DNA from 3 places in the Nonomuraea sp. NPDC049152 genome. Region 1 is predicted to be linked to each of the others. Evidence: predicted binding sites of a transcription regulator. Region 1 holds the regulator's gene; each other region holds the start of a gene.
The links. The regulator HrcA, encoded in region 1, represses chaperone genes, less so after heat shock. The targets are predictions, from matches to a motif close to TTGGCACTCTCNNNNNGAGAGTGCCAA.
Positions count from the first base shown of each region.

Region 2: the regulator HrcA is predicted to act here: its motif matches at 964-990, upstream of groES (co-chaperone GroES).
Region 3: the regulator HrcA is predicted to act here: its motif matches at 1,655-1,681, upstream of AB0B45_RS01670 (DNA starvation/stationary phase protection protein).

Region 1 is NZ_JBEZDO010000021.1:40,629-44,130, forward strand. Features, by position in the region: gene AB0B45_RS32410 (DUF3097 domain-containing protein) at 1-705, opposite strand, end outside; gene AB0B45_RS32415 (hypothetical protein) at 692-1,306, opposite strand; gene hrcA (heat-inducible transcriptional repressor HrcA) at 1,448-2,452, shown strand; gene dnaJ (molecular chaperone DnaJ) at 2,464-3,502, shown strand, end outside.
Region 2 is NZ_JBEZDO010000035.1:31,978-35,479, reverse strand. Features, by position in the region: gene AB0B45_RS42320 (Uma2 family endonuclease) at 1-16, opposite strand, end outside; gene AB0B45_RS42315 (MarR family transcriptional regulator) at 183-623, opposite strand; gene AB0B45_RS42310 (hypothetical protein) at 677-913, shown strand; gene groES (co-chaperone GroES) at 1,077-1,391, shown strand; gene groL (chaperonin GroEL) at 1,451-3,073, shown strand; gene AB0B45_RS42295 (helix-turn-helix domain-containing protein) at 3,241-3,502, opposite strand, start outside.
Region 3 is NZ_JBEZDO010000001.1:352,028-355,529, forward strand. Features, by position in the region: gene AB0B45_RS01665 (P-loop NTPase fold protein) at 1-1,056, shown strand, start outside; gene AB0B45_RS01670 (DNA starvation/stationary phase protection protein) at 1,112-1,579, opposite strand; gene AB0B45_RS01675 (helix-turn-helix domain-containing protein) at 1,691-2,533, shown strand; gene AB0B45_RS01680 (VIT domain-containing protein) at 2,530-3,502, shown strand, end outside.

The DNA.
Region 1 (3,502 bases):
GTCGGCGGGTTCGAGCCCCCAGCCCAGCGCGGCGATCACGCCCTCCTTCCACGGCAGCCCGCGCGGCACCTGCGGCCACGCGGGAATGCGCAGCACGGAGGGCTTGACCGCCTGCCAGATGTCGACGAAGGGGTGCCCGACGACCAGCACGTGCGGCGAGGTCACCTGAGCGGCGATACGGCTCTCCTTCGAGCCGGGAACCAGATGGTCGACCAGCACGCCGAGCTTGCGCTCAGGCCCTGGACCGAACTCGGACACGATCGAGGGCAGGTCGTCCACGCCCTCCAGGTACTCCACCACTACGCCCTCGACGCGCAGGTCGTGGCCCCAGATCTTCTCCACGAGCGCCGCGTCGTGCACGCCCTCGACGTAGATGCGGCTCTCCCTGGCCACCCGCGCGCGCAGGCCCTCGACGGCGACCGAACCCGAGGCGCTGCGACGCGGACCCGTGGCGGCGGGAGCGGCCGGCCGTACCAGTGTCACGGGCCTGCCGTCCAGCAGGAAGGCGGCGGGCGCCAGCGGGAACAGGCGCCGCTTGCCGAAGCGGTCCTCGAGCGTGACGGCCTCCTTGTCGCAGGCCACCACCGCGCCGCAGAACCCGCTGTCGGCGTCCTCGACGACCAGGTCGCGTTCGGCCGGCACGGTCGGGATCTTCCCCTTACCCGGGCGCCGCCAGTTTCCCGCAAGCACGTCACGCTCGTACATGGGGGGACCGTAGCAAATCGCCGTTCCTGCGCGCGTTGCTCCTGCGCACGAGGATCGCGATCGTCATGATGATCGCGAACAGGATGCCCGCGCCCGGCACGGCCAGCAGCACGACGACGCTGCCGGCGATCTCGGCTGTCGCCGCGGTGACCTGGCGGCCGACGCCGAACAGCGCGTGGGCGTCCTCCTCGATGTCGCAGTAGACCTCGTACTCGCCCTTCTCCGGCACGTCGATCAGCTGGATGAGCTTCCACTCGTTGACGGTCTGCCTGCCGTTCGGCTCTGCCAGGTCGCCGCCGTGGATCTCGCACGAGTAGTGGACGGGCCGCCGGCTCGACAGGAAGAGCCCCGGCTGGTCGGCCGGGTCGATCGGCACCGTGACCGGTTCGCCGGGGGCGAAGGGCCTGGCGGGAACCAGCTCCTGCAGGGTGGAACGCATGCCCGAGGCGAACCCGACGACACCGCTGACCGCCGTCAGTAACGCCAGCACCCAGACCACCGCGATCCACCAGGCACGCGGCCTGATCTGCCTCGGGTCAGGAGGTGGAGCGTAGGCGCCGTACCTCGGGTCCTGCCGGTACGGCGGTCGAACGTCGGTCATGCCCACTATTGTCGACCTGCGGCTTGCAGTCGGCTTGACTCGGTGTGTTATCGCACCTTGTGGGTGAGAGCCGTACACTTGGCACTCGGGAACACAGAGTGCTAGACCTGTCGTTTCCTTCACAGGCAGGGAGGTGAGCACGTGCTCGATGATCGGAAGCTTGCGGTGCTCCGCGCCATTGTCGAGGACTACGTGTCCACCAACGAACCGGTGGGCTCCAAGGCGCTGGCCGAGCGCCACAATCTCAACGTCTCTCCGGCCACGGTCAGGAACGACATGGCCGCGCTGGAGGAGCAGGGCTACATCGCCCAGCCCCACACCAGCGCGGGACGGGTGCCGACGGACAAGGGCTACCGGCTCTTCGTCGACAAGCTCTCGCAGATCAAACCGCTGTCGAGCGCTGAGCGCAGGGCGATCGAGACGTTCCTCGCCGGTGCGGTCGACCTCGACGACGTGGTCACCCGCACGGTCAGATTGCTGGCGCAGCTGACCAGGCAGGTCGCGGTGGTGCAGTACCCGGCGCTCTCGCAGTCGACGGTCCGTCACCTGGAGCTGGTGCCGCTGACCGACAGGCGGGTGATGTTCGTGCTGATCACGAACACCGGCAGGGTCGAGCAGCGGGTCATCGAGCTGCCGGAGACGATCGAGGAGTCGAGGATCGCGCATCTGCGCGCGGTGCTCAACGCCTGCCTCGACGGCTGCGGGCTCAACCAGGTGCCCGACCAGATCTCCGACCTTCCTGAACGGCTGCCCGTCGAGGACCGGCCGGCCGCGGCGACGATCCTGTCGGTGCTGCTGGAGACCCTCGTCGAGCGGCACGACGAGAAGATCGTCTTCGCCGGCGCGGCCAATCTGGCGGGCGCCGACTTCACCACGGGCCTGCGCGACGTGCTCGAGGCGCTGGAGGAGCAGGTCGTGCTGATGCGCCTGCTCGGCGAGACCTCCGACATGCCGACCACGCTCACCGTCAGGATCGGCTCGGAAAACCCCTACACAGGACTGCGTGGCACCTCCCTCGTCGCCACAGGGTACGGTTCGGGGGCCCGCCTCGGCGTGCTCGGTCCCACCCGGATGGACTACCCCGTGACGATGGGCGCTGTGCGCGCGGTGGCACGCTACGTCAGCCAGATCCTGGCTGCTTCATAAGAGGTCGATAAGTGGCAAACGACTACTACGGCACCCTCGGGGTCCGCCGTGACGCCAGTCAGGACGAGATCAAGAAGGCATATCGTCGCCTGGCTCGCGAGCTGCACCCCGACGTGAACCCCGATCCTGCGACGCAGGAGCGCTTCAAGGAGATCACGCAGGCCTACGAGGTCCTGTCCGATCCCAACAAGCGGCAGATGTACGACCTGGGTGCCGACCCCTTCGCGGGGGCGGGCGCGGGCGCCGGAGCCGGCGGATTCGGCGCGGGCTTCCCCTTCAGCGACATCATGGACGCCTTCTTCGGCTCGGCCGGCGGGGCTCGAGGCCCCCGCTCGCGCGCCAGGAGGGGGCGCAACGCCACGATCAGGGTCGAGCTCGACCTGCGTGAGTCGGCGTTCGGCACCACCAGGGAGCTCAACGTCGACACCGCGGTGCTGTGCGAGGTGTGCTCGGGTTCGGGCGCCGCTCCTGGCACGCATCCCGACACCTGTGACATGTGCCAGGGGCGCGGTGAGATCTCCCAGGTCACCAGGTCCTTCCTGGGCCAGGTCATGACCTCGAGGCCGTGCCCGCAGTGCGGCGGGTTCGGCTCGATCATCAGGCACCCCTGCCAGGAGTGCTCGGGCGACGGCAGGGTCCGCACCCGCCGTACGATCAAGGTCCGCATCCCCGCGGGCGTCGAGGACGGCACCCACATCCAGCTCGCCGGCGAGGGCGAGGTCGGCCCCGGCGGCGGCCCTCCTGGAGACCTGTTCCTGGAGATCGTCGAGAAGCCGCACGAGATCTTCGAGCGGCGCGGCGACGACCTCCACTGCACGGTCCAGATCCCGATGACCGCGGCGGCCCTCGGCACGTCGCTGACCGTCCAGACGCTCGACGGCGCGGAGGAGATCGACGTCCGGCCGGGCACACAGTCCGGGCAGGTCATCACGATGTACGGCAGGGGCGTCCAGCGTCTCAACGAGACCGGCCGCGGCGACCTGCTGATCCACGTCAACGTGGAGACGCCCACCCGCCTCGACCAGTCGCAGGAGGACCTGCTGCGCGAGC
Region 2 (3,502 bases), on a different contig from region 1:
GGCTCTGGGGCGAAATGAAGGTGAAGGTCCCGTCGACGAGCTGGGCGTGCTTGAAGAGGTCAGGCTCGCCACGGGGCCCGTCCTGAGGGAGCAGGTCGAGATCATCGGCCCTCTACCCGTCCTCCGGTGGGTACGGCCAGTCGGCGAGCGCGTCCCGCGAGCCGTTGTTCGTGACGATCACATCACGCATCGTAGCGTGACGCGCACCACGGCTCTGTGTCGTCGAGGGAGACGAGGAGTTTGCCGAGCAGTTCGCGAAGGGTGGACCGCTCGTCGGGCGCGAGCCCCGACAGCAGCGCTCGCTCGGTGGTGCTGCGGCCGCCCTTGAGGTCGGTGACCAGGCCGAGTCCCTCGTCGGTCAGGGTGACGATGATCATGCGGCGGTTGCCCGGGGCGGTCTCGCGGCTCACGAGGTCCTTGGCGACGAGCCGGTCGATGCGGTTGGTCGCGGCGCCGGGGCTGAGCAGGAGGGCGTTGGACAGGTCCGTCATGCAGGAGTGGCCGCCGACCCTGTGCAGCGTGGCCAGCACGTCGAACTCCCACGGCTCCAGGCCGTGGGCGCTGAAGTACTCCTTCAGGCCGCGTTCGAGCAGCCGGGAGGCGCGGGTCAGGCCGGAGACCACGTCCGCGGACTCGGCGGCCAGGAGCGGTCTACCACGGGGTCGCCGAGGAGGCGGTGTCCGTGGCCGAGGTGGCCAAGGCCGCGGCGAAGGCGGCGGGCGTGCGGGAGGGCGCCGAGCCGTGGCCCGTGGAGGAGGCGGCCAAGGTGTTCGGCGGGCCGTTCGCCGACGCTCTCGCGCTCAGCCAGCGGGCGGGCGCCCGCCGTACCAAGGAGGAACTGGGGTGGGAGCCCGGCCGTCCCGGCGCTCTGACCGAGCTCGTCGAGGGGTCCTACGTATCCGCTGTGAGCTGAGCCGGGCGGTTCGTGTTGACGGGCACGGCCTGCTTGCATACTGTTTCGTTTTGGCACTCTCCTACTGAGAGTGCCAACGTGCGACGAGGCAGGTCTGACACCCGCGACGGCAGGCCCAGCTGGTCGCCTCTTCTAGATCAACCAAATCTGAAGGGGAGGTCCGATCGTGACGACCGCCACTAAGGTTCCCGTTAAGCCGCTCGGCGACCGCATTGTGGTCCAGCCGCTTGAGGCGGAGCAGACCACCGCTTCCGGCCTGGTCATCCCGGACACCGCCAAGGAGAAGCCGCAGGAGGGCAAAGTCCTCGCGGTGGGCCCCGGCAACTGGGACGAGGACGGCGACAAGCGGATTCCGCTTGACGTCAGCGAGGGCGACATCGTCCTCTACAGCAAGTACGGCGGCACCGAGGTCAAGTACGGCGGCGAGGAGTACCTCGTGCTCTCCGCCCGTGACGTTCTCGCCATCATCGAGAAGTAAGCCGTGAGAAAGCCCCGGGCCGTCAGTGCCCGGGGCTTTCGACGCTGAGAGGACTTTCCATGCCGAAGATCCTGGAGTTCGAAGAGGACGCACGGCGCGCGCTCGAGCGCGGTGTCAACGCCCTCGCGGACGCAGTGAAGGTGACCCTCGGCCCGCGTGGCCGCAACGTGGTCATCGACAAGAAGTTCGGTGCGCCGACGATCACCAACGACGGTGTCACCATCGCCCGCGAGGTCGAGCTCGAGGCGCCCTACGAGAACCTCGGCGCCCAGCTCGCCAAGGAAGTGGCGACCAAGACCAACGACATCGCCGGTGACGGCACCACCACGGCGACCGTCCTCGCCCAGGCGATGGTCCGCGAGGGCCTGCGCAACGTGGCGGCGGGCGCTTCCCCGCTGTCGCTCAAGCGCGGCATCGACCTGGCCGCCAAGGCCGTCAGCGAGAAGCTGCTGGCCACCGCGCGCCCCGTCGAGGACAAGAAGGAGATCGCCAATGTCGCGACGATCTCCGCTCAGGACGCCAAGATCGGCGAGCTGATCGCCGAGGCGTTCGACAAGGTGGGCAAGGACGGTGTCATCACCGTCGAAGAGTCCAACGCCATGGGCATGGAGCTCGAGTTCACCGAGGGCATGCAGTTCGACAAGGGCTACCTGTCGGCCTACATGGTCACGGACCCCGAGCGCATGGAGGCGGTGCTCGAGGACCCGTACATCCTGATCCACCAGAGCAAGATCGCGTCCATCGCCGACTTCCTGCCGCTGCTCGAGAAGGTCGCCCAGACCAAGAAGCAGCTGCTGATCATCGCCGAGGACGTCGAGGGCGAGGCCCTGGCCGTCCTGGTGACCAACAAGATCCGCGGCACCTTCACCTCGGTGGCCGTCAAGGCCCCCGGCTTCGGTGACCGACGCAAGGCCATGCTGCAGGACATCGCGATCCTGACCAACGGCCAGGTCGTCAGCGAGGAGATCGGCCTCAAGCTCGACCAGGTCGGCCTCGAGGTGCTCGGCAGCGCCCGCCGCGTCGTCGTCACCAAGGACGCCACCACGATCGTGGACGGCGCCGGCGACCCGCAGGCGATCGAGGACCGCGTCAAGGAGATCAAGCTCGCCATCGAGCAGTCCGACTCCGACTGGGACCGCGAGAAGCTCCAGGAGCGCCTCGCGAAGCTGTCCGGTGGCGTCTGCGTGCTGCGCGTCGGCGCTGCCACCGAGGTGGAGCTCAAGGAGAAGAAGCACCGCCTCGAGGACGCGATCTCCGCGACCCGCGCCGCGATCGAGGAGGGCATCGTCTCCGGCGGTGGCTCCGCGCTGATCCACGTCTCCAAGGAGCTGGACGACCTCGGTCTGTCCGGCGACGAGGCCACGGGCGTGGGCGTCGTGCGCCGCGCGCTCGTCGAGCCGGCCCGCTGGATCGCCGAGAACGCCGGTCTCGAGGGCTACGTCGTCACCCACAAGGTCTCCGAGCTGCCCGTCGGCCACGGCCTCAACGCCGCGACCGGCGAGTACGGTGACCTGGTGGCGCAGGGCGTCATCGACCCCGTCAAGGTGACCCGCTCGGCCGTGCAGAACGCCGCGTCCATCGCCGGCATGCTGCTCACGACCGAGGTCCTCGTGGTGGACAAGCCCGAGGAGGAGGCCCCGGCCGCCGGTGGTCACGGCCACGGTCACGGCCACGGCCACTGATCTGGGTCGACCCGAAGGTCCGCGCCCCCGTCCGGGGACGCGGGCCTTTCGTGTTCTCCGGGGGTCTTCCGGCCTGTAAGGCAAGCACCCGACAGCCCACCGCAGGCGCGAGGCCGGGCTCTGTCCTGCCACGCCACTCCAGCGGGACGGGGCGGGCCGCCGTCACGTCAGGCGCCCTGGGCCGACGTCCTGAACCTGGCACGGTAGGCCGAGGGCGTCACGCCCAGGTGGCGGAGGAACGCTCGCCGCAACGACTCGTCGCTCCCCATGCCCGAACGCGTCGCCGCCCCCGTGACCGTTTCGCCGGAGTCGAGGAGCGACTGGGCGGCCTCCAGCCGTACGGACTCCACGAAGGCGGCGGGCGTGCATCCCACCCGCTCGTGGAACAGCCGCGTCAGGTGGCGCACGCTGACGCCCGCCCGCGCGGCC
Region 3 (3,502 bases), on a different contig from region 1:
ATCGCCAGGTTCTTCGGCGAGTCGGCGGGCGGCAGCTTCAGCGGCCTGATGCGCCCGCCCGACCCGCTCGGGCTCGGCTTCGAGCACGACTACCGCGGCAAGGCGGGCTTCCTGCACCTGGTGCAGACCGACATGCGCAACGTCCTCGACCTGGTGGCCACGCCCGAGCGGCCGCTCGTGGTGTTCGTCGACGACCTCGACCGCTGCTCGTCCGGGACGGTCGCGCAGGTCATCGAGGCGATCAACCTGTTCCTTGCGGGCGAGTTCCCGAACTGCGTCTTCGTGCTGGCGATGGAGCCCGACGTCGTGGCGGCGCACGTCGAGAACGCCTACCGGGGCCTGCAACTGCCCGAGGGCGTCGGCTGGCGGTTCCTCGAGAAGATCGTGCAACTACCGCTGAGCGTGCCGCAGCTCGACGACGACCGGCTGCCCCACTACCTGCGCGTCCTGCTCGGCCTGCCGTCGCACGACGCGCCGCCGCGCGCCGAACCCGTGCGTGAGGAGGAGATCGACAGGGTGGAGGCGGCCATCAGAAAGCTGTCGCCGACCAGTGCGACGTTGGAGCGCAGCGTCCGCCACGCCCAGGCCGCCCTCGGCGCCCGCCCCGAAGAGGTCCTGCGCGCGGCCGACCGCGTCTTCGGCGACATCTACAGCGACGAGAACGCCTTCCACGCCATCGAGGCGACGCTCCCGTGGCTGGACCTGCGCAACCCGCGCGAGGTGAAGCGGTACCTCAACGTGTTCCGCTTCTACTCGTTCGTCACCTATCGGCGGCAGCTCGCCGGGGCTCCGCGCACGCCGGACGCCGCGGTGGCCAAGCTGGCCGCGCTCACGGCCGGGTGGCCGCACCTGCTGTCGACCCTCTGCAGGGAGGCGCATCCGGGTGCGACGGTGCTCGATCGGCTGGAGCGGGCGGCGCTGCGCGGCGACGGTGACGCGTGGCTGCGGGCCCTCATGGAGGGCGAGGTCGCCACGCACGGGGCCACGGAGGAGGCGCTCCGCCTCCTGCTGGCCACCCGTCCCCCGATCGCCGCGCTCGCCGCCGAACTCCTGTAGTTCCTTACCCCTGAGCTCTTTCCACCCCTGAGCTCTGTCTACCGCTGGGCTCTGTCTACCGCTGGGCCTGGAACATCCAGTGCTGCTTCTCGACGTCCTGGGTGACGGCGATCAGTACGTCCTGGGTGACGGGGTCGGGCTCGTCGGTCGCGGCGACCCGCTCGCGCATCCGCCTGAGGACCCCTTCGAGGATGTCGGTGAAGGTGGCGACGACCTTGCCGTCCTCGATCCACCCCTGCTCGGGCTGCTGCACCTTCGTCGACCCCGCGATCGTGGCCGATCTCCCGTCAGGGTTGATCCCCAGCGCGACGGCCCGCTCCGCGACGGTGTCGGCGTGCTCGCGCGCCACCGCCACCAGCTCGTCCAGCTGCAGGTGCAGCGGACGGAAGTGCGGGCCGATCACGTTCCAGTGCGCCTGCTTGGCCACCAGGGAGAGATCGATCAGATCGACCAGCGCCCCCTGTAGGGCCTCCGCGACGACCTTCCTCGCCTCGCCCGACAGCGCTCCGGTGATCGTAGCCATGAGGTTGTCCTCTCGTCGCTCGACAAAAAGGTTCGCTCTGAACAACCGATCTCACCGGCCGAATCTTCCCCGGCATTGACACTGCAACGATGACAGTGTCATCGTTGCATCATGAGCGAGACCTGGACGATCGGCGAGCTGGCGCGGCACGCGGCCAGCGAGTTGCGCACGTCGGGCCAGCAGGTCAACGGGCGGGTGCGCGAGGTGCCGAGCGAGCGGCTGATCAGGTGGTACGCCACGATCGGGCTCCTCGACCCGCCGCTGACCAGACGCGGCAGGGTGGCCCTCTACGGTCGGCGCCACCTATTGCAGCTGGTGGCGATCAAGCGCATGCAGGCCGAGGGGTCGTCCATCGCGGAGATCCAGGCGGCCCTGACGGGCGCCACCGACACGATGCTCGCCCATGCCGCCCAGCTCCCCCTCCCTCCGCTCACCGCGGGCACATCCCCCCACCCCGGGCCTCCCCCTCACGCCACGCCCCCACACCCCTGGCCGCCCTTCCCCCCTTCCCCCGCACCCCCGCCAGCCACCGGCGAGACGCCGGCTGCACGGCCGGCCACCGCCGACCCCTCCGAACCGCCTGACGGCCCCGAAACCGCCTGGCCACCCCCTGCCCCCGCACCGGGCGACGGTCCCACCACCGCCCAGCCGTCTCCTGCCCCTGGCTCCGTCCGGCCGTATCCACCACCTCCTGCCCCCACGACGTCACCCGCCGCGCCTGACACCGTGTGGCTGGGCGAGGTGGCCAGGCCGAGGTTCTGGGCGCGCAGCCCCGAGTCCGGTCCGCGGTCGTGGCCCGTCCACGGGGTACGGCTGGCCGAGGGCGTGACGCTGCTCATCGACGGCGCTAGCCGTACCCCGTCAGAAGCCGACCTCGAGGCAGTCCTCGCCGCCGCCGGACCGCTTCTCGCGGTGCTCGAAGAGCGCCGCCTCCACGAAGGGAGCGCGACATGAAGATCATCTCGCTGGACCCGACCGAGTGCCTTCCGGTCCCCGAGGCCGGCATGGGCGCGCTGCGGACCGAGCGCGGCAACCTGCCATTGGAGAGCGTCGACGTCGCCGCGCGCATCTCGGGGCTGATCGCGGGCGTGGAGGTGGCGCAGGGCTTCCGCAACCCGTTCGACGTGACGCTGGAGGCGACCTACGTCTTCCCGCTGCCCGACAGGGCGGCCGTGACCGCGTTCACGATGGAGGCCGACGACCGGCTGATCGAGGGCGTGCTCAAGGAGCGCGGCCAGGCCAGGGCCGACTACGACAGGGCGCTCAGCGAGGGCAGGAGGGCCGCGCTCGCCGAAGAGGACAGGCCCGACGTCTTCACGATCACCGTCGGCAACATCCTGCCGGGCGAGCGGGTCACCGTGCGGCTCACGCTGAGCCAGCCGCTGCCGTACGAGGACGGCGCGGCCACCTTCCGCTTCCCCCTGGTCGTCGCGCCGCGCTACATCCCCGGCGACCCCCTCGACGGCACTCCCGCGGGTGGCGGAGTCGCGCCCGACACCGGCGCCGTCCCCGACGCCTCCCGCATCACCCCGCCCGTGCTGCTGCCGGGCTTTCCCCATCCGGTACGGCTGTCGCTGCGCGCCGACGTCGACCCCGCTGGCCTCGAACTGCGCGAGCTCGCCTCCAGCCTGCACGTCGTCCAGCGCGAAGGCACCACCGTGGAGCTCCAGCCGGGCGAACGCCTCGACCGCGACTTCATCCTCCGGCTGGGCTTCGAGGCGTCGACGGCGCTGCTGCTCGACGGCGACGGCACCTTCAACCTGACCGTGCTGCCGCCCGCGCCGCAGGGGCAGCGCACCCCCCGCGATGTGGTGCTGCTGCTCGACCGCTCGGGCAGCATGACGGGCTGGAAGATGGTGGCGGCCAGGCGTGCCGCCGCCCGCATCGTCGACACGCTGACCACCGACGACAGGTTCGCGGTGC